Regions from separate parts of the Streptomyces sp. NPDC057565 genome, predicted to be linked through region 3. Evidence: riboswitches for the same ligand, from Rfam matches in the RefSeq annotation. Region 3 holds a riboswitch; each other region holds the start of a gene.
The links. Region 3 has a riboswitch for thiamine pyrophosphate ahead of ACFU8W_RS31750 (thiamine ABC transporter substrate binding subunit). Riboswitches for the same ligand answer to the same signal wherever they lie in the genome.

Region 1 (4,356 bases), on a different contig from region 3:
GTCTTCGCCGGCTCGGCCGGCAGCGTCTCGTCGTGGAACTCCCGCGCCGTGTCCGGGTCGAGTGCCAGGTTGAACTGGTCCTCCCAGCGGAACTCGAACCGCGCGTCCGACAGTGCGTCGTCCCAGTCCTGCGCCCCCGGGTGCCCCTTGGCGAGGTCCGCGGCGTGGGCCGCGATCTTGTAGGTGATGACGCCTGTCTTCACGTCGTCCCGGTTGGGCAGGCCCAGGTGCTCCTTGGGCGTGACGTAACAGAGCATCGCCGTCCCCCACCAGGCGATCATCGCCGCGCCGATGCCCGAGGTGATGTGGTCGTACGCCGGGGCGATATCGGTGGTCAGCGGGCCGAGCGTGTAGAACGGCGCCTCCTCGCAGATCTCCTGCTGGAGGTCGATGTTCTCCTTGATCTTGTGCATCGGGACATGGCCCGGACCCTCGATCATGGTCTGGACGCCGAACCGCTTGGCGACCGAGTTGAGCTCGCCCAGCGTGCGCAGTTCCGCGAACTGTGCCTCGTCGTTGGCATCGGCGATCGAACCGGGGCGCAGTCCGTCACCCAGCGAGTACGTCACGTCGTACGTCGCGAGGATCTCGCAGAGCTCCTCGAAGTTCTCGTACAGGAACGATTCCTTGTGGTGCGCCAGGCACCACGCGGCCATGATCGACCCGCCGCGGGAGACGATCCCGGTCTTGCGCCGGGCGGTGAGCGGGACATACGGCAGCCGCACGCCGGCGTGGACCGTCATGTAGTCGACGCCCTGCTCGGCCTGCTCGATCACGGTGTCCTTGTAGATCTCCCAGGTCAGCTCCTCCGCCCTGCCGTCGACCTTTTCGAGGGCCTGGTAGAGGGGCACGGTGCCGATGGGCACGGGGGAGTTGCGGAGCACCCACTCACGGGTGGTGTGAATATTGCGGCCGGTGGAGAGGTCCATGACCGTGTCGGCGCCCCATCGCGTCGCCCAGGTCATCTTCTCGACCTCCTCCTCGATGGAGGAAGTGACCGCGGAGTTGCCGATGTTGGCGTTGACCTTCACCAGGAACCGCTTGCCGATGATCATCGGCTCGATCTCCGGGTGGTTGACGTTGGCCGGCAGGACCGCCCGGCCGGCCGCGATCTCCTCGCGTACGACCTCGGGTTCGACGTTCTCCCGGATCGCCACGTACTCCATCTCCGGGGTGATCTCTCCCCGGCGGGCATACGCGAGCTGGGTGACGGGCTGCCCGTCGCGGCTGCGGCGCGGCTGACGCGGACGGCCGGGAAAGACGGCGTCGAGGTTACGCAGTCCGCCGCGCGGCGAGGTGTGCTTGAGCCCGTCGTCCTCGGGGCGGACGGGGCGGCCCGCGTACTCCTCGGTGTCGCCACGGGCAATGATCCAGTTCTCCCGCAGGGGTGCGAGACCGCGCCGTACGTCGGTTTCGGTGGCGGGATCCGTGTACGGCCCCGACGTGTCGTACAGCATCACGTCCTTGCCGTTGGTGAGGTGCACCTTTCGCACCGGCACCTGGAGGTCCGGGCGCGGGCCCTGGACGTATCCCTTGTGCCAGCCGATGGACTTTCCGGCCTCGTCGCTCTGGTTCGAGGCAGGCGTGCGTGCGTCCGATGTGGTCATGAGACCTACTCCCTACGCCGGCATTACCCGGTAACAGGTTCGGCGGTCGGCGCAGCCTGTCCCGTACGGATGTACGGATATCAGCGCCCTCTCAGCCCGGTGCTCCGAGCTCCCGCGTGTGCAAAGGTGCCACCACGCTAGCGCCTGTTCCGGCGTGCTGGACAGAGGGCCTGTTCCTTCTTGCGATGATCGCCCGGTGACATCCCTCCAGAGCGCCCCCGAAACGCAGGACCATCAGCACGGGCATTCGCACAGCCACGGCCCCGCTGCACCGGTCTCCAAACATCTGCGCAAGGTCATCGCGGCCGTGCTGATCCCCTTCGCCACGGCGGTCGTTGTCGGCCTGATGGTCCTCTGGCCGGGCGGTGCACCCGCGCACGAGCGCACCGGTGTCGGTTTCGACCGGCAGACCCAGCAGGGCAAGGTGGTGAGCGTCGACAAGGTCGACTGCAAGGACGTGAACGCCGCGCAGACACCGGTCACGGGCGGCACCACGACGCCATCGGGGGGCGCGGGCGCCGGCCAGGAACCAGGGCTGTGCGAGAAGGCCACGGTCGAGGTGACGACCGGGCACGACAAGGGGCGCACGTTCGTCGAAATCGTTCAGCCCGACGCCCCCCGGCAGTTGCGCGAGGGTCAGGGGGTGGTCGTGGCGTACGCCCCGGACGCGCCCCATGACCTGCAGTACTCCGTGACGGATGTGAACCGGAAGTTCCCGATGGCACTGCTGGCCGGGATCTTCGCTCTCGCAGTGGTCGTCGTCGGCAGAATGCGCGGGTTGATGGCGCTGGTCGCGCTCGCCGTGTCGTTCGCCGTACTGACCCTGTTCATCCTCCCCGCCATCCTTCAAGGGTCGAATCCGCTGCTCGTCGCAGTCATCGGGGCCAGCGCGATCATGCTCATCGCGCTCTACATGTGCCACGGTCTGACCGCCCGTACCTCGGTCGCCGTCATCGGCACGCTGATCTCACTGCTGCTCATCGGGCTGCTCGGTTCGCTCTTCATCGGCTGGGCGAGCCTGACCGGGAACACCGACGACAACACCGGTCTGATCCACGGCCTCTACCCGCACATCGACATGAGCGGCCTGCTGCTGGCCGGCGTCATCATCGGTTCGCTCGGTGTGCTCGACGACGTGACGGTCACCCAGACGTCGGCGGTCTGGGAGCTGCACCAGGCGGACCCGGCCATGGGTGCGCGAAAGCTGTACCGGGCAGGGATCAGGATCGGTCGCGACCACATCGCCTCGGTGGTCAATACGCTGGTACTCGCCTACGCGGGCGCCGCGCTTCCCCTCCTGCTCCTGTTCTCGATCGCGCAGAGCAGCGTGGGGGCGGTGGCCAACAGCGAACTGGTGGCGGAGGAGATCGTCCGGACGCTGGTCGGCTCGATCGGACTGGTCGCCTCGGTGCCGGTGACGACGGTGCTCGCGGCACTGGTCGTCTCCGCGGACCGCACAGGGCTCGGCGCGGAAGCAGGAGCTTCGGCACCCGTACGGGGCGGGAGGGGCCGGCGTCGCAGGGCGAGGCATTGAGCACCTCGACGCGGAGCACATATCACCCGTTCGGCAGATACGGCGTTCGATCGGCCGGTGGGCCGTGCGCGCAGTCCTCCTCAGCCGGCGTTCTGTTCCTTGGCCAGGATCCGGCCGAGCGCCTCTTCCAGGCTGCCCTCGAAGTCACTCAGCGTGCACTCCTGCCCGAGGGGCACGAGCTTGTCCGTGCGGTCGAGAAACGCGACGAGTGGCGCTGTACCGGCCCTGAACAGGGCGCGATCCGTCCCGACCTGCAGCCGGATGTGGACGTCGGAGAGCCCCTCGGGCTCCGTGGGACTGATGTGCACATCGCCGTCGCCGCTGGGGCTGTTGAGGCCGTCCAGCAGCAGCTCGCGGCCGAAAGCCCAGGTGACAGGGGCGTCGCCGGGCAGGTGGAAGGTCATCCGGATCGCATACGGATCGCCCACCTCGTACCGGAGTTCCACCGGGATACGGAATGAGAGCTCCTCCGAAACGAGAAAACTCATCATGACCTCAGCTTGAACCGACTCGCGCATCGTCCAACCCCGCAGTAGATGAATCTGGCCAGGAACGATCCCCCTTGGCCCTATTGACGCCATCGTGGTGCACGCGATAGCAGATCACAAGGAGTGATTTTTCAGATACTGATAGAGAACACGAACGAACGCAAGAGGCTCGCCACTTCACTTCGTAGTCGTTCGACTGCGGGGAGCAATCGATCTTCTTGGTCGACAGGCATGGAAATCGCCATGGCGGCTGCAGTGAATCCGGCCGTGATCGGGATGGCCGCGCAGACCGTCCCCAGGGCGTACTCCTGTCGTTCGATGACAGGTTCCATTCGCTCCAGCAACCTCAAACGCTCAAGAAGCGCCGGTCGGTCCCGCAACGAGTAGCGGGTGAGCGGCTGCACGGGGTGACGGTCCAGATGGTCCTCACGGGCCTTCTCGTCGAGCCGGCTGAGCAGACACTGACCGAGCGCATGAGCATGCCCGGTCTCCCGGAACGAGGCCCACTCGTCCACCGTGGGTGCCGCGGGGGCGTCGGCGACCGCAATGAGTTCGATCTCACCCTCGCGGTAGACGGCGCAGTAGACCGGCGCACCGATGATGTCGCGCCAGCGAGCCAGCGACTGGGTCATTCTGCTGCGACGATTCTGCAGACAGCCGTCGTCGACGAGCCGCTCTGCCGCAGTACCGAAGAGGAAGACGCCGTTCTCGCGGCGCAGATAGCCCT
Region 2 (4,356 bases), on a different contig from region 3:
CACCTCGACATCGAACATTTCTGCGATGTCGGGGAGGTGGAGCCAGGCAGGGACGAGAGCATCGATCTTTGCGTCAATCTCGGTCACAGGACAAGCCTGCCATCCCGCACTGACAGCCGATACCCGGACTCATCCCTTCAGGGCCTCGCGGACCCCCTCGATGGCCGGGATCGGCCGCCACAGGGTCGGCACGGTGCCGCCGGAGTGGACGACCGGATACGGCTGGGCGAGGCCCGCAGGGCGCCCGTCCACCGTGACCTGCACCTCTCGGCAGGGGCCGCCGCCATGAAGATTCCGCGCAGCGCGCGGACCCATCGGTAGGGGGACATGTACCTCCTTCGGACAGGGTCCGGTGATCCAAAAGCTGTACAGTGCACCCTTTTTGCCCGGCAGCCAAGAGGCGTCCGCACAACGGAGATTGGACACCGGACCCGTCACGGATCCGTCGGCTTCTTACTGACGCACCGTCGATTTCAGCGGTACGGAGGGATCGGCCGCCCGCACCGGATCGAGCCGCGCCCCCGCCTCGATGAGCTTGCGCCCCTGGGCCAGGTCGCGCGGCCGGCCGACGGCGAGGACGGCGACCAGCGCGCCGTCCCGCAGCCAGAGCACCGACCAGGCGGGACCGTCCGGCTCACCGCGCCACAGCAGCGTGTCGGCGCCCCCGTGATGGCCCGCGTACTGCACGAACCGGTCGAACTGCTCGGACCAGAAGTACGGCACGGGGTCGTACGTGAGCGGCTGCGGCGCCCCGCCGGATCCGGCGCCGATGATGTTGGCGGCGGCGGTCCGCGGCCCCTGGACGGCGTTGTCCCAGTGGTGGACGAGGAGGCGCGTGCCGTACCGCGCGGAGGGGAAGGAGGCACAGTCCCCGACGGCGTACACATCGGGCAGCGAGGTGCGCAGCGCTTCGTCGGCGGTCACCGATCCGTCCGGTCCGAGCGCGATGCCGGAGCCGGCCAGCCAGGCCGTGGCGGGCCGGGCACCGATCCCGACGACCACCGCTCCTGCCTCGAGTGCGCGGCCGTCGGCGAGGACCACGCGGCCGGGCTCGATGCGGGCCACCGGCGCACCGGTGAGGAGTTCGGCGCCGCTCTCCCCGTACCAGCGGGCCATCGGGGCGGCGACCTCGGCGGGCAGGACGCCCGCGAGCGGCCGGTCGGCGGCCTCGACGACGGTGACCTCGCAGCCCGCGGCGCGGGCCGCGGTGGCGAACTCCGCGCCGATCCATCCGGCGCCGACGACCACGACGGTGTGCTGCTCACCGAGGACCGGCCGCAGCCGTGCGGCGTCGTCGAAGGTGCGCAGCAGGTGGACGCCGCGCACACCCTCCGAGCCGGGGAGCTCGACCGGTTCGGCGCCGGTGGCGATGACCAGGACGTCGTACGGGACGGGGCCCGTCGGGGTGTCCAGTTCGTGCGCCGCGGACCGCACGCCGGTCACGTCGCGGCCCAGTTGCAGCTCGATGTCGAGCGCCTCGAAGTCGATGTCGAAGGCGGAGTCCTCGGCCTTGCCGAGCAGCACCGCCTTGGACAGCGGCGGCCGGTCGTAGGGCTGGTGGGGTTCGGCTCCGATCAGGGTGACCGGGCCGGTGAAGCCCTGTTCCCGCAGGGCCACGGCGGTCTGCACACCGGCCATGCCCGCACCGACGATGACGATGCGGCGCTCGGTCCGCCGGTCTGGTTGCTCAGTCTGCTGCTCGCTCACCTGTCCACCTTAAGCATCTGACGATCCGTCAGCCAGACAGTTCTTCGACCACGCTCGTCCCGCTGCCCTCCTGCGACTCCCACTCCCACCGCTCGTCCAGCCGCACCCGGCCGTCCGGGAGGTCGACGACGGTGGAGAGGCAGTGTCCGGAGGATGTCGTTCCGTCCTGCTTCAACTGGACGTACCGGAAGTCGAGTCGATCGGCGGTCCTGGTGCCGACGAGATGGCCCCGGACCACGTCGCCGCCCGCGTACTCGGCCCAGATCCGGCCGTCCTCCTCGTGGTACGTGAAGCGGGTACGGGTGCCGACCTGGCCCGGCGCCTGGTCGGCGACCGGCGAGAGGACGAGTCCGTCGAGCGAACGGGCCACGGTGACTGCTCCCTTACAGGGTCCGGGGGACGGGGTCTAGGGTGGCCACCGTAAGGCACTCGCGGGAGCCCGGACGCACCGGGCTGAGAGGGAGGCTGGGCGGCCTCCGACCGTACGAACCTGATCCGGGTCATGCCGGCGAAGGGAGGGGCTGGACGCCCATGCGTTCTTCCGGGAACACATCCGTATCCGCACAAGGATCCGACGTCCTCGTCATCGGGGGCGGGATCATCGGTCTGGTGACCGCCTGGCGGGCTGCGCAGCACGGTCTGCGCACCGCGGTCGTCGACCCCGAACCGGGCGGCGGGGCCGCCCAGGTCGCGGCCGGGATGCTCGCCGCCGTCACCGAACTCCACTACGGCGAGCAGATGCTGCTCGGCCTCAATGTCGCGTCCGCCGCGCGCTACCCGGCCTTCGCGGCCGAACTGGAGGCGGCGAGCGGCCAGGACATCGGCTTCCGCGCCTGTGGCACCCTGGCGGTCGCCCTGGACTCCGACGACCGCGCCCATCTGCGGGAGCTGCACGCGCTGCAGCAGCGTTCGGGGCTGGAGTCGGAGTGGCTCACCGGCCGTGAGTGCCGCCGGCTGGAGCCCATGCTGGCGCCGGGCGTGCGCGGCGGTCTGCGGGTCGACGGCGACCACCAGGTCGATCCCCGCCGGCTGGCCGCCGCTCTGCTGACGGCCTGCGAGCGGGCCGGGGTGGTCTTCCACCGCGACTGGGTGGAACGCCTCGGCGTGGCACGGGGCCGGGCCGCCGGAGCCGTACTCGCGGCCGGTACGGTGCTGGCCGCCGACCAGGTCGTACTCGCCGCGGGCAGCCGCAGCGGGCGGCTCGCCGGGCTGCCGGACGAGGTCGTTCCCCCGGTGCGGCCCGTAAAGGGACAGGTGCTCCGGCTGACGGTGCCCGCCGCGTACGCACCGTTCCTCACTCGCACCGTGCGGGCCGTGGTCCGAGGCAGCCATGTCTATCTCGTCCCGCGCGAGAACGGAGAGCTCGTCGTCGGCGCGACCAGCGAGGAGATGGGCTGGGACACCACCGTCACGGCGGGCGGGGTGTACGAGCTGCTGCGCGACGCCCACGAGCTGGTGCCCGGCATCACCGAACTGCCGCTCACCGAGACCCGGGCCGGCCTTCGCCCCGCCTCCCCCGACAACGCCCCGCTGCTCGGTCCCACCGCCCTGCCCGGCCTCCACCTCGCCACCGGCCACCACCGCAACGGCGTCCTGCTGACCCCCGTCACCGGTGACGCCATGGCCGAGCTGCTGACCACCGGCGAGCTGCCGGCCGTGGCCCGCCCCTTCGCCCCCGGGCGGTTCGCACCCGCCCCCGTACCGCCCTCCTCCTCCGTACGTCAGGAGCAGCCCGCATGACCGACTCCCTTCCGCTCAACGTCTCCGTGAACGGCGATCCCCGTTCGATCGCCGCGGGGACCACCCTGGAGACCCTTGTCGCGACTCTGACGGCGGCGCCCTCCGGGGTAGCCGCGGCGCTCAACGAGACCGTCGTCCCGCGCAGCCGCTGGGCGGTCGCCGCCCTCGCCGACGGCGACCGGATCGAAGTCCTCACCGCCGTCCAGGGAGGCTGACCATGTCCGACGATCTCTTCGCCCTCGGCGGCACCACGTTCGGCTCCCGACTGATCATGGGAACGGGCGGGGCGCCCAGCCTCGACGTGCTCGAACGCTCCCTGACGGCATCCGGCACCGAGCTGACCACCGTCGCGATGCGCCGCCTCGACCCGACCGTGCAGGGCTCGGTCCTCTCCGTCCTCGAACGCCTCTCGATCCGCGTCCTGCCGAACACGGCGGGCTGCTTCACCGCGGGCGAGGCCGTGCTGACCGCCCGGCTGGCCCGCGAGGCGCTGGGCACCGACTGGATCAAGCTGGAGGTCGTGGCCGACGAGTGGACTCTGCTGCCCGACCCGATCGAGCTGCTGGACGCCGCGGAGACCCTGGTGGACGACGGGTTCACCGTCCTGCCGTACACCAGCGACGACCCGGTGCTCGCCCGGAAACTGGAGGACGTGGGATGCGCGGCGATCATGCCCCTCGGTTCCCCCATCGGCTCCGGGCTCGGCATCCGCAATCCGCACAACTTCCAGCTGATCGTCGAGCAGGCCCGGGTTCCGGTCATTCTCGACGCGGGCGCCGGGACCGCCTCGGACGCGGCGCTCGCGATGGAGCTGGGGTGCGCGGCGGTGATGCTGGCGTCGGCGGTGACCCGGGCGCAGGAGCCCGAGCTGATGGCGGCCGCGATGCGGCACGCGGTGGACGGCGGGCG
Region 3 (4,356 bases):
CCGACGAGCAGCGCGATCGCAGTCGCGACCAGCGCGTACCGCAGTGAGTTCCCGACCGCTTCGAAAGGTGCGACCAGGAACGTGCTGCCGCTCGCCTCCACGGACTGCAGGGCGCGGTAGTAGCCGAAGCCGTAGCCGCCGGGGGCGTCCAGCGAACGCTCCACGAGCACACCGAGCGGCAGCAGGATCAGCACCAGCACCGTCAGCAGGACCCCACCGAGCAGCGCCCACTGCCCGGCGCCGCGCGGCCTGCGGGACGTCTGCGCCGGATCGACCAGCTTCAGCGCCGTTTCCCTGCGCCGCACGGTCCACGCGTGCACGGCCAGGATCGCTCCGACCGCGGCGAACTGAACCAGCGTCAGCACGGCAGCCGTCGGAAGGTCGAGGAGCTGGGCGGTCTGCCGGTAGATCTCGACCTCCAGCGTGGAGTAGGCCGGACCGCCGAGGATCTGTACCACCCCGAAGGAGGTGAACGTGAAGAGGAAGACCATCAGCCCGGCGGCGGCCACTGCGGGCGCGAGGGCCGGCAGAGTGACCCGCCGCCATGCCGCGAACCGCCCGGCGCCCAGCACCCGGGCGGCCTCCTCCTGCCGCGGGTCGAGCTGCGACCACAGCCCGCCGACGGTCCGCACGACGACCGCGTAGTTGAAGAAGACATGGGCGAGCAGGATCGCCCACACCGTGGTGTCGAGACGCACGCCCGCCAGTTCGTCGAGGAAACCGCCGCGCCCCAGCAACGCCAGAAAGACCGTCCCCACGACGACGGTCGGCAGAACGAACGGCACGGTGACGACCGCCCGCAGCACCTGCTTGCCGGGGAAGTCGAAGCGGGCGAAGACATACGCGCCGGGCAGCGCGATCAGCAGCGTCAGCGCGGTCGACGCGAGGGCCTGCCAGGTGGTGAACCAGAGGACGTCGAGGATGTCCGGCCTGGTCAGCACCTCGCCGATCCGGCTGAACTGCCAGGCGCCGTCGGCCTTCAGCCCGCGGCCGACGATCGCGACGACGGGGTAGGCGAAGAACAGCGCGAAGAACGCGACGGGCACGGCCATCAGACCGAGCCGCACCACGCTCCCCCGCCACGCCCCTGCGCGCCGGGGGGCCGCGAGCCGGGTCCGGTCGCGCGAGCCCTTCCCGCCCGCGCCCGGACCGCGTACGGGAGTCTTCGCTACTTCACTACGAGCGAGGACCACGACTGGACCCACTGCTCACGGTTCTTGGCGATGGCGTCCGGGGCCACTGTGGCGGGCCTGTCGACCGTCGCGCCGAACTCCGTGAAGAGCTCCGGCAGCTTCGCGTCCTTGGTGACGGGGTTCACGAACATGTTGAGCGGCATGTCCTCCTGGAACTTCTTGCTGATCAGGAAGTCCAGCAGCGCCTTGCCGCCCGCCTCGTTCTTCGCGCCGTTCAGCAGACCGGCGAACTCGATCTGACGGAAGCACGTCCCGGTCGCGACGCCGGTCGGAGCCTCGCTCGGCTGCGGCTTCGCATAGAGCACCTCGACCGGCGGGCTGGAGGCGTACGAGACGACGAGCGGCCGGTCCGCCTTGGCCTTCTTGCCGCCCGCGGACCCGGAGAACTCCTCGTTGTACGCCTGCTCCCAGCCGTCGACCACCTTCACGCCGTTGCTCTTCAGCTTCTTCCAGTAGTCCTGGTATCCGCTCTCGCCGTAGGTGGCCACGGTCCCGAGGAGGAAGCCGAGACCGGGCGACGAGGTCGCGGCGTTCTCCGTGACGAGGAGGTTCTTGTACGCGGGCTTCGCCAGGTCGTCGAAGGTCTTCGGCGGCGCGAGCTTCTTGTCGGCGAAGTACTTCTTGTCGTAGTTGATGCAGATGTCGCCGGTGTCGATCGGGGTGACCCGGTGCTTGGCCGCGTCCAGCTGGGAGTCGGCCGCGACCCGGTCGATGCCCTTCGCCTCGTACGGAGTGAACAGTCCGTTGTCGAGGGCGCGGGAGAGCAGCGTGTTGTCGACGCCGAAGAACACATCACCGCGCGGGGAGCCCTTGGTCAGGATCTCCTGGTTGAGAGCGGCGCCTGCGTCACCGCTCTTCAGCACCTTGACCGTGTAGCCGGTCTCCTGCGTGAACGCCTTCAGTACATCCTTGGAGGCGTTGAACGAGTCGTGGCTGACAAGGGTCACGGTCTTCGAACCGGAGCCCTTGGTGTCGCCGGCCCCCGAGGCCGAGTCGCCGGAACTGCCGCAGCCGGCAAGTGCCGTGACGCCGAGCGCGGCGGCGACGGCCGTCGCCGCGAGCTGCTTGGTCCCACGCGTGGTGCGGGTGGTGCTCATTATGAATTCCTCCTGGGTTTTGACCAGGAAGAGACGCGGCCCTGCCCTTGGAGAAGCGGGCAGGGCGCAACAGCATGAGTTGATGACCGAACTTCCTACCCGGAATGACCCGGGCGAGGTTCAGAGGGTCTGCGGCCAACCTGTCCTCGGTGCCGCACTCTCAGCGCTGTGGCGCTCCCCTGTCGGAATATGAAGTTGATTTCTGGCCCAGGTTACACGGGCCCTTTCGACCTCAGCGCTCGGATGCCGCCAGCTGCCCGCAGGCCCCGTCGATCTCCTGGCCGCGGGTGTCCCGCACGGTCACGGGCACTCCGTGGGACGCGATCGCGTCGACGAACGCCTTCTCGTCCTCGGGCCGGGAGGCGGTCCACTTCGAGCCGGGCGTCGGGTTGAGCGGGATCAGGTTCACATGGACCCGCTTGCCCTTGAGGAGCCGGCCGAGCAGGTCACCGCGCCAGGCCTGGTCGTTGATGTCGCGGATCAGCGCGTACTCGATGGAGATCCGGCGGCCGGACTTCTCCGCGTACTCCCACGCCGCGTCCAGCACCTCGCGTACCTTCCAGCGCGTGTTCACCGGCACGAGCGTGTCCCGCAACTCGTCGTCCGGCGCGTGCAGCGAGACGGCGAGACGGCACTTGAAGCCCTCGTCGGCAAAGCGCAGCATGGCCGGCACCAGGCCCACGGTGGAGACGGTGATGCCGCGCTGCGAGAGACCGAGACCGTCCGGCTCCGGGTCGGTCAGCCGGCGAATCGCGCCGACCACCCTCTTGTAGTTGGCGAGCGGCTCGCCCATGCCCATGAAGACGATGTTGGAGAGCCGCGCGGGCCCGCCCGGAACCTCACCGTCACGCAACGCCCGCATGCCGTCCACGATCTGGTGGACGATCTCGGCCGTCGACAGGTTGCGATCCAGACCGGCCTGCCCCGTCGCGCAGAACGGGCAGTTCATCCCGCATCCGGCCTGCGACGAGATGCACATGGTCACCCGCTCCGGGTAGCGCATCAGGACGGACTCGACCAGCGTCCCGTCGTGCAGCTTCCACAGCGTCTTACGGGTGGTGTCGTCGTCGCAGCTGATGTGCCGGACCACGGACATCAGGTCGGGGAACATCGCCTCGGCGAGCTTGTCCCGCGAACCGGCCGGGATGTTGGTCCACTCGGCCGGGTCGTGCGCGTACCGCGCGAAGTAGTGCTGCGACAGCTGCTGCGCGCGGAACGGCTTCTCGCCGATCGCGGCGACGGCTTCCTTGCGCTCGGCGGGCGTGAGGTCGGCAAGGTGCCGCGGCGGCTTCTTGGTTCCGCGGGGCGCGACGAAAGTGAGTTCTCCGGGCTTAGGCATGGTCCGTCCAGTGTCGCAGACACGCCGTGGCAGTAGTGGCCTTCACCAGCTCAGGAGGGATGAGGGGCACACGAGCCCGGTCGACGTCGGCCGTCATCAGTCGACGTCGACGGCCTTTTGGCGGCCCACGGACGGCCCGGCCGCATGCAGGACAGTGACCGATCGCACCACAGGCAGGTGGTGCGCACAACGGCCCACCGCGCCCTAGAATCGAATATGTGTCCGAAAACTGCTCTCGCCCGGATCGCCCGCGCATCGTTCGCGAGTGCCAGACGTACCAGCTGGGCGAACCGGTCGCGCCATGCCGAGCCGGAGAAACGCGAGGCTGAGGCACACAGGGGTACCCGACCTGCCTCCATCGGCACCCGCCCGTGCCCGTACCGCCGACCCGACAGAGCCAAGAGAGCGAGGAGTGCTTTGAGTCGCGAGCTGCCGGACCCCGAGGACACGCGTGACGCACCGATCGTCGTGCACCGAGCAGCAGGAGCGGGTGGCCGTCGAGTGACGATCCGCGCTCGGACCGCGGGCCTCGCCCGCAGCGACGCCGACGTGGTCGAGTTCCTCCGCCGCGCCGGCCTGCCGGACGCCGACGACGTGCTGGACGACCCCCGGTGGGTGGAGTGGCAGGGCGGCCGACCACACGAGTACGGCGCGGCCCGATAAGGGACTGTCCGGACAGGTTGGCGGCGCGACTGTGCTCGCCGGGGAACTGAACGGCTGCGGCCGC
Region 4 (4,356 bases), on a different contig from region 3:
TCACCGGACTCGGCCCCGACGATCGACCGGGTCCTGAGCCGGGTGCGGGACACCGGCGAGCCGGTGGTCGACTTCCAGGTGCACAGCCGGCTTGCGTCCGATCCGGACCGCGACCACGTATTTTCCGCCTCCTCCTTCCGGCTGACAGACCCGGCCGGCCGCGTCCTGGGCATGTGCCAGACGTACGTCGACATCACCGACGGCTATCAGGCCCAGCAGCGGCTGGCGCTGCTGACCGAGGCCGGCGTGCGCATCGGCACCACGCTGGACGTGAAGCGCACGGCGCAGGAACTGGCTGACGCGGCAGTTCCCGGACTCGCGGACTTCGTCGCCATCGACCTGCTGGAGGCAACGGTGCGGGGCGAGGAACCGGCCCCCGGGCCGGTGGCAGGGGGGGTGCGTGCGCACCGATCGGGACTCCGCTCCATCCGCGAGCACGCCCCGGAGGCCGTGTTCGTGGTGGGCGAGGCAGTGGCGTTCCACCCGGGCACTCCACAGGTCCGGAGCCTGGCCACCGGGCAATCGGTTCTGGTGCGGAAACTGGACCCCGACAAGTGGTTCGTCCATGACGCCCGGCGGGCCGAGAAGATCCGCAGGTTCCGTTTCCACTCGTACATGGTGGTGCCGCTGCGGGCTCGCGGCATCACGCTGGGTGTTGCCACCCTCGGCCGCAACCAGGATCCTCGGCCCTACGACGAAGGGGACCTGTCCCTCGCCGAGGACTTTTCGTCCCGCGCCGCCGTATGCATCGACAATGCCCGCCGCTACACCCGCGAGCACAACACCGCCCTGGCCCTGCAGCACAGCCTGCTGCCGCACGATCTACCCGATTACCCCGCCGTCGAGACCGCCCACCGGTATCTGCCGGCCGCCGCGCACGCCGGAGCGGGCGGGGACTGGTTCGACGTCCTGCCCCTGTCGGGAGCCCGCGTCGCCCTGGTCGTCGGAGACGTCACCGGCCACGGCCTGCACGCGGCGGCCGTCATGGGGCGGCTGCGCACCGCCGTCCATACCCTGGCCGACCTCGATCTCCCTCCCGACGAGGTCCTCACCCAGCTCGACGACCTCGTCATCCGTCTCATCGAGGAGGATCCCGACTGCGAGGGCGCCACGTGTCTGTACTCCGTCTACGACCCTGTCTCGCGCATCTGCGCGTTCGCGCGCGCCGGTCATCCCCCACCCGTCCTGGTGCAGCCCGACGGTGCGGTGGAGATCCTCGACGACATCCCGCCCGGACCGCCCCTGGGGCTGGGCGGTCTCCCCTTCGAAACCGCTGAACGCCGTCTCGCGGACAGCTCCGTCCTGGCGCTCTACACCGACGGCCTCATCGAAGCACCCGGCTGGGACGTCGACGCCGGGCTCGACCGGCTGTCCCGCACCATGGCCGGCCCCACCCGACCGCTCGAACAGCTCTGCGATGCCGTAGTCGCCTCCCTGCTGTCGGAGCACCGATCCGATGACGCTGCCCTGCTGCTTGCCCGCACCCGCGTACTGGAAGCAGGCCGGGTCGTCTCCTGGGAACTGCCGGTCGACCCCGCGCAGGTCGCCCACGCCCGCAACCTCACTACCCGTCAGCTCGCCACCTGGGGCTTGGAACCACTCACTTTCACCACCGAGCTGATGGTCAGTGAGCTGGTCACCAACGCCATCAGGCACGCGCACGGCCCCATCGCCCTGCGTCTCATCCGCGCCGCAGCCCTCATCTGCGAAGTCTCCGACGGCAGCCTCAGCGCCCCGCATCTGCGCCGCGCGCGCACCGGGGACGAGGGCGGCCGCGGCCTGTTCCTGGTGGCCCAGCTCGCCTCCCGTTGGGGCGCCCGCTACGACCGCGACGGCAAGACCATATGGGCCGAGCAAGCTCTTTCTCCTGTCGAAGCGCCGACTCCGGCGTTGTGACGCTCCAGCAGAGGCCCCCGTGAGCCGACCGCGCATCGGCACCACGGACGAATCCACCGCGTCGTTGCCACGCACTCCTGCGTACAGGTGTTCACAGGGATGAGGTTAGTCTGTCCGTCGTACCGGACACGGGGTGCCCCACCCGAGGGCTGAGATCACACCCGTCGAACCTGAACCAGTTCGTACTGGCGGAGGGATGTCTTCCATGCCTTTGACGCATGTTTCCGGCGGGCTGCCCGCCGACGGCCGGCAGACCGTCTTCGACGGGCGGATGCCGGCGGCCCCCGGCGACCTCCGCGTCGAGACGCACGGCATCGAGCCGGTCCCCGAGAGCAACCGCTACGGCGGTCCCGGGCGCCTGTTCACCGTGTGGTTCGCTCCCAACCTGACCATGACCGGCGTGTTCACCGGCACTGTCGGCATCGCCCTCGGCCTGGACTTCGCCACCGCGCTCGTCGCCGTCGTGCTGGGCACCGTGCTCGGCGCGGTGCCCACCGCTTATCTGGGCACCTGGGGGAGCCAGACCGGCGCCGGTCAACTGCCACTGGCCCGACTCGCGTTCGGCCGGGCCGTGACGGTACCCGGCATCCTGCAGTGGCTGTCCTCGGTCGCCTGGGACGCGCTGATCGGGCTGTTCGGCGGGGACGCGCTCGCGCGGCTGTGCGGCTGGCCGTTCTGGATCGGCGTCCTGGCCATGATGGTGGCCCAAGGGGCCCTCGGTGTCCTGGGCTACGAGGCCATCCACCGGCTTCAGATCGTCATGACCTTCGTGCTCGCGGCCGCGTTCGCGCTGATCGCCTGGCGGTTGCTCGACGGTGTCCACCCGGTCGGCTCGGGCACCGCCCACGGCGCCGACCAGGCCGGCGCGTTCGTCCTGACCAGTACCATCGCGCTGAGCCTGACTCTGTCCTGGGCTCCGTACGCCAGCGACTTCAGCCGCTACCTGCCGCGCACCGCCTCACGCCCACGCATGTTCTGGTTCACGCTGCTGGGCCTTGTGGTGTCCTTAGTGGCGGTCCAGGCCCTCGGGTTGTTGGGCGCGTCCGTACTGACCGACCAGACCGCCGCGGGTGTGGACAGGCTGCTGGGCGGTGGCGCGCTGGGTGCGTTCGGACTGCTCGCCGTGGCGCTGGCGGCCCTCTGCAGCAACGCCATGAACGACTACAGCGGTTCCTTGGCTCTGCAGACCGTCGGAGTGCGCCTCCCGCGCCCGGCGGCCGCCGCCCTCGCCGCCGTGCTCGGCTTCCCCCTGGTGCTGTGGATGCACGCTGCCGACACCACTGCCCGCTTCCAGAACGTGTTGCTGTTCGTCGGTTACTGGATTCCCGGGTTCGTGGCGATCGTCATCGTCGACTGGCTCGCCCGGGCCCGAGCACGGGGCGGCGCCGCGATCGACCTCGCCGCCGAGACCGCCCGGCCGCAGTCCGGATGGCCCCCGTTGCTGGCCTTCGCCGTCGCCTTCGCCGCGGCCGTGCCGTTCATGGACACCAGTCTGTACGTGGGCCCGGTGGCGGCCGCCCTGCACGGCGCCGACCTCTCGTACTACGTGGCGTTCCTCGTCGCGCTCGCCGTCTACGCGCCGCTGCGGCTGCGCCCCCGCCCGCAGGACTGACCTGCCGCCGGCCCCAGCACCCGAACACCCCCTTCCCTCCCCCCACGGAGCGATATCCCATGCCCCCGACATCCGCCGATCACACCGCCTTCGCCCCGCAGGCCCTCGCCCGCGTCCGGGCGGACTCCCCTCTGGTTCAGTGCCTGACCAACTCGGTGGTCACGGGCTTCACCGCCAACGTCCTGCTGGCGCTGGGCGCCTCACCGGCCATGGTCGACATTCCGCAAGAGGCCGGCCCGTTCGCCCGGATCGCCTCGGGTGTCCTGATCAATCTCGGCACCCCGCACGCGGAGCAGCGCTCCGCCATGGTCGAGGCCGCGCGGGCAGCGACGTCGGCCGGTACTCCGTGGGTCCTCGACCCGGTGGCGGTCGGCGCGCTGCCGGTGCGCACCGCGCTGGCACGCGAGCTCCTGGAGCTGCGGCCGACGGTGATCCGGGGCAACGCGTCCGAGATCATCGCGCTCGCGGGCGCGGGCGACGGCGGCCGCGGCGTGGACTCCTCCCATGGCGTCGAGGCCGCCGAGGAATCAGCATGCGAGCTGGCCCGTACAACCGACTGTGTGGTCGCCGTCTCCGGACCCGTGGACTTCGTCACCGACGGGGTTCGCAGTGCCCGGATCGCCAACGGGGACGCCCTGTTGACCCGGGTGACAGGTGGCGGCTGCGCGTTGGGGGCGGTGATGGCAGCCTTCGCAGCGGTCGACGACGACCGGTTCGCCGCGGTGGTGGCCGCCGTCGCCGCGTACACGGTCGCCGCCGAACTGGCCGCGAAGGAGGCCTCCGGGCCCGGCGGCTTCGCCGTCGCGTTCCTGGACGCGCTCGCCGCGCTGGGGGCAGCGGATCTCGCC

Region 1: it holds a riboswitch for thiamine pyrophosphate, as region 3 does, so the genes downstream of both, thiC (phosphomethylpyrimidine synthase ThiC) here and ACFU8W_RS31750 (thiamine ABC transporter substrate binding subunit) in region 3, are expected to answer to the same signal.
Region 2: it holds a riboswitch for thiamine pyrophosphate, as region 3 does, so the genes downstream of both, thiO (glycine oxidase ThiO) here and ACFU8W_RS31750 (thiamine ABC transporter substrate binding subunit) in region 3, are expected to answer to the same signal.
Region 4: it holds a riboswitch for thiamine pyrophosphate, as region 3 does, so the genes downstream of both, ACFU8W_RS00435 (purine-cytosine permease family protein) here and ACFU8W_RS31750 (thiamine ABC transporter substrate binding subunit) in region 3, are expected to answer to the same signal.

What each region holds. Positions count from the first base shown of each region.
Region 1 is NZ_JBHVFU010000002.1:476,598-480,953, reverse strand. Features, by position in the region: gene thiC (phosphomethylpyrimidine synthase ThiC) at 1-1,607, opposite strand, end outside; TPP riboswitch at 1,600-1,733, opposite strand; gene ACFU8W_RS06215 (YibE/F family protein) at 1,804-3,141, shown strand; gene ACFU8W_RS06210 (SsgA family sporulation/cell division regulator) at 3,222-3,659, opposite strand; gene ACFU8W_RS06205 (IclR family transcriptional regulator) at 3,761-4,356, opposite strand, start outside.
Region 2 is NZ_JBHVFU010000003.1:333,266-337,621, reverse strand. Features, by position in the region: gene ACFU8W_RS08780 (Rv2175c family DNA-binding protein) at 1-87, opposite strand, end outside; gene ACFU8W_RS08775 (peptide-N4-asparagine amidase) at 130-315, opposite strand; gene ACFU8W_RS08770 (NAD(P)/FAD-dependent oxidoreductase) at 454-1,638, opposite strand; gene ACFU8W_RS08765 (hypothetical protein) at 1,736-2,077, opposite strand; TPP riboswitch at 2,129-2,241, shown strand; gene thiO (glycine oxidase ThiO) at 2,239-3,447, shown strand; gene thiS (sulfur carrier protein ThiS) at 3,444-3,662, shown strand; gene ACFU8W_RS08750 (thiazole synthase) at 3,665-4,356, shown strand, end outside.
Region 3 is NZ_JBHVFU010000025.1:55,901-60,256, reverse strand. Features, by position in the region: gene ACFU8W_RS31755 (ABC transporter permease) at 1-1,052, opposite strand, end outside; gene ACFU8W_RS31750 (thiamine ABC transporter substrate binding subunit) at 1,169-2,290, opposite strand; TPP riboswitch at 2,365-2,481, opposite strand; gene rlmN (23S rRNA (adenine(2503)-C(2))-methyltransferase RlmN) at 2,523-3,629, opposite strand; gene ACFU8W_RS31740 (hypothetical protein) at 4,047-4,292, shown strand.
Region 4 is NZ_JBHVFU010000001.1:89,441-93,796, reverse strand. Features, by position in the region: gene ACFU8W_RS00440 (SpoIIE family protein phosphatase) at 1-1,896, shown strand, start outside; TPP riboswitch at 2,016-2,110, shown strand; gene ACFU8W_RS00435 (purine-cytosine permease family protein) at 2,102-3,508, shown strand; gene thiM (hydroxyethylthiazole kinase) at 3,568-4,356, shown strand, end outside.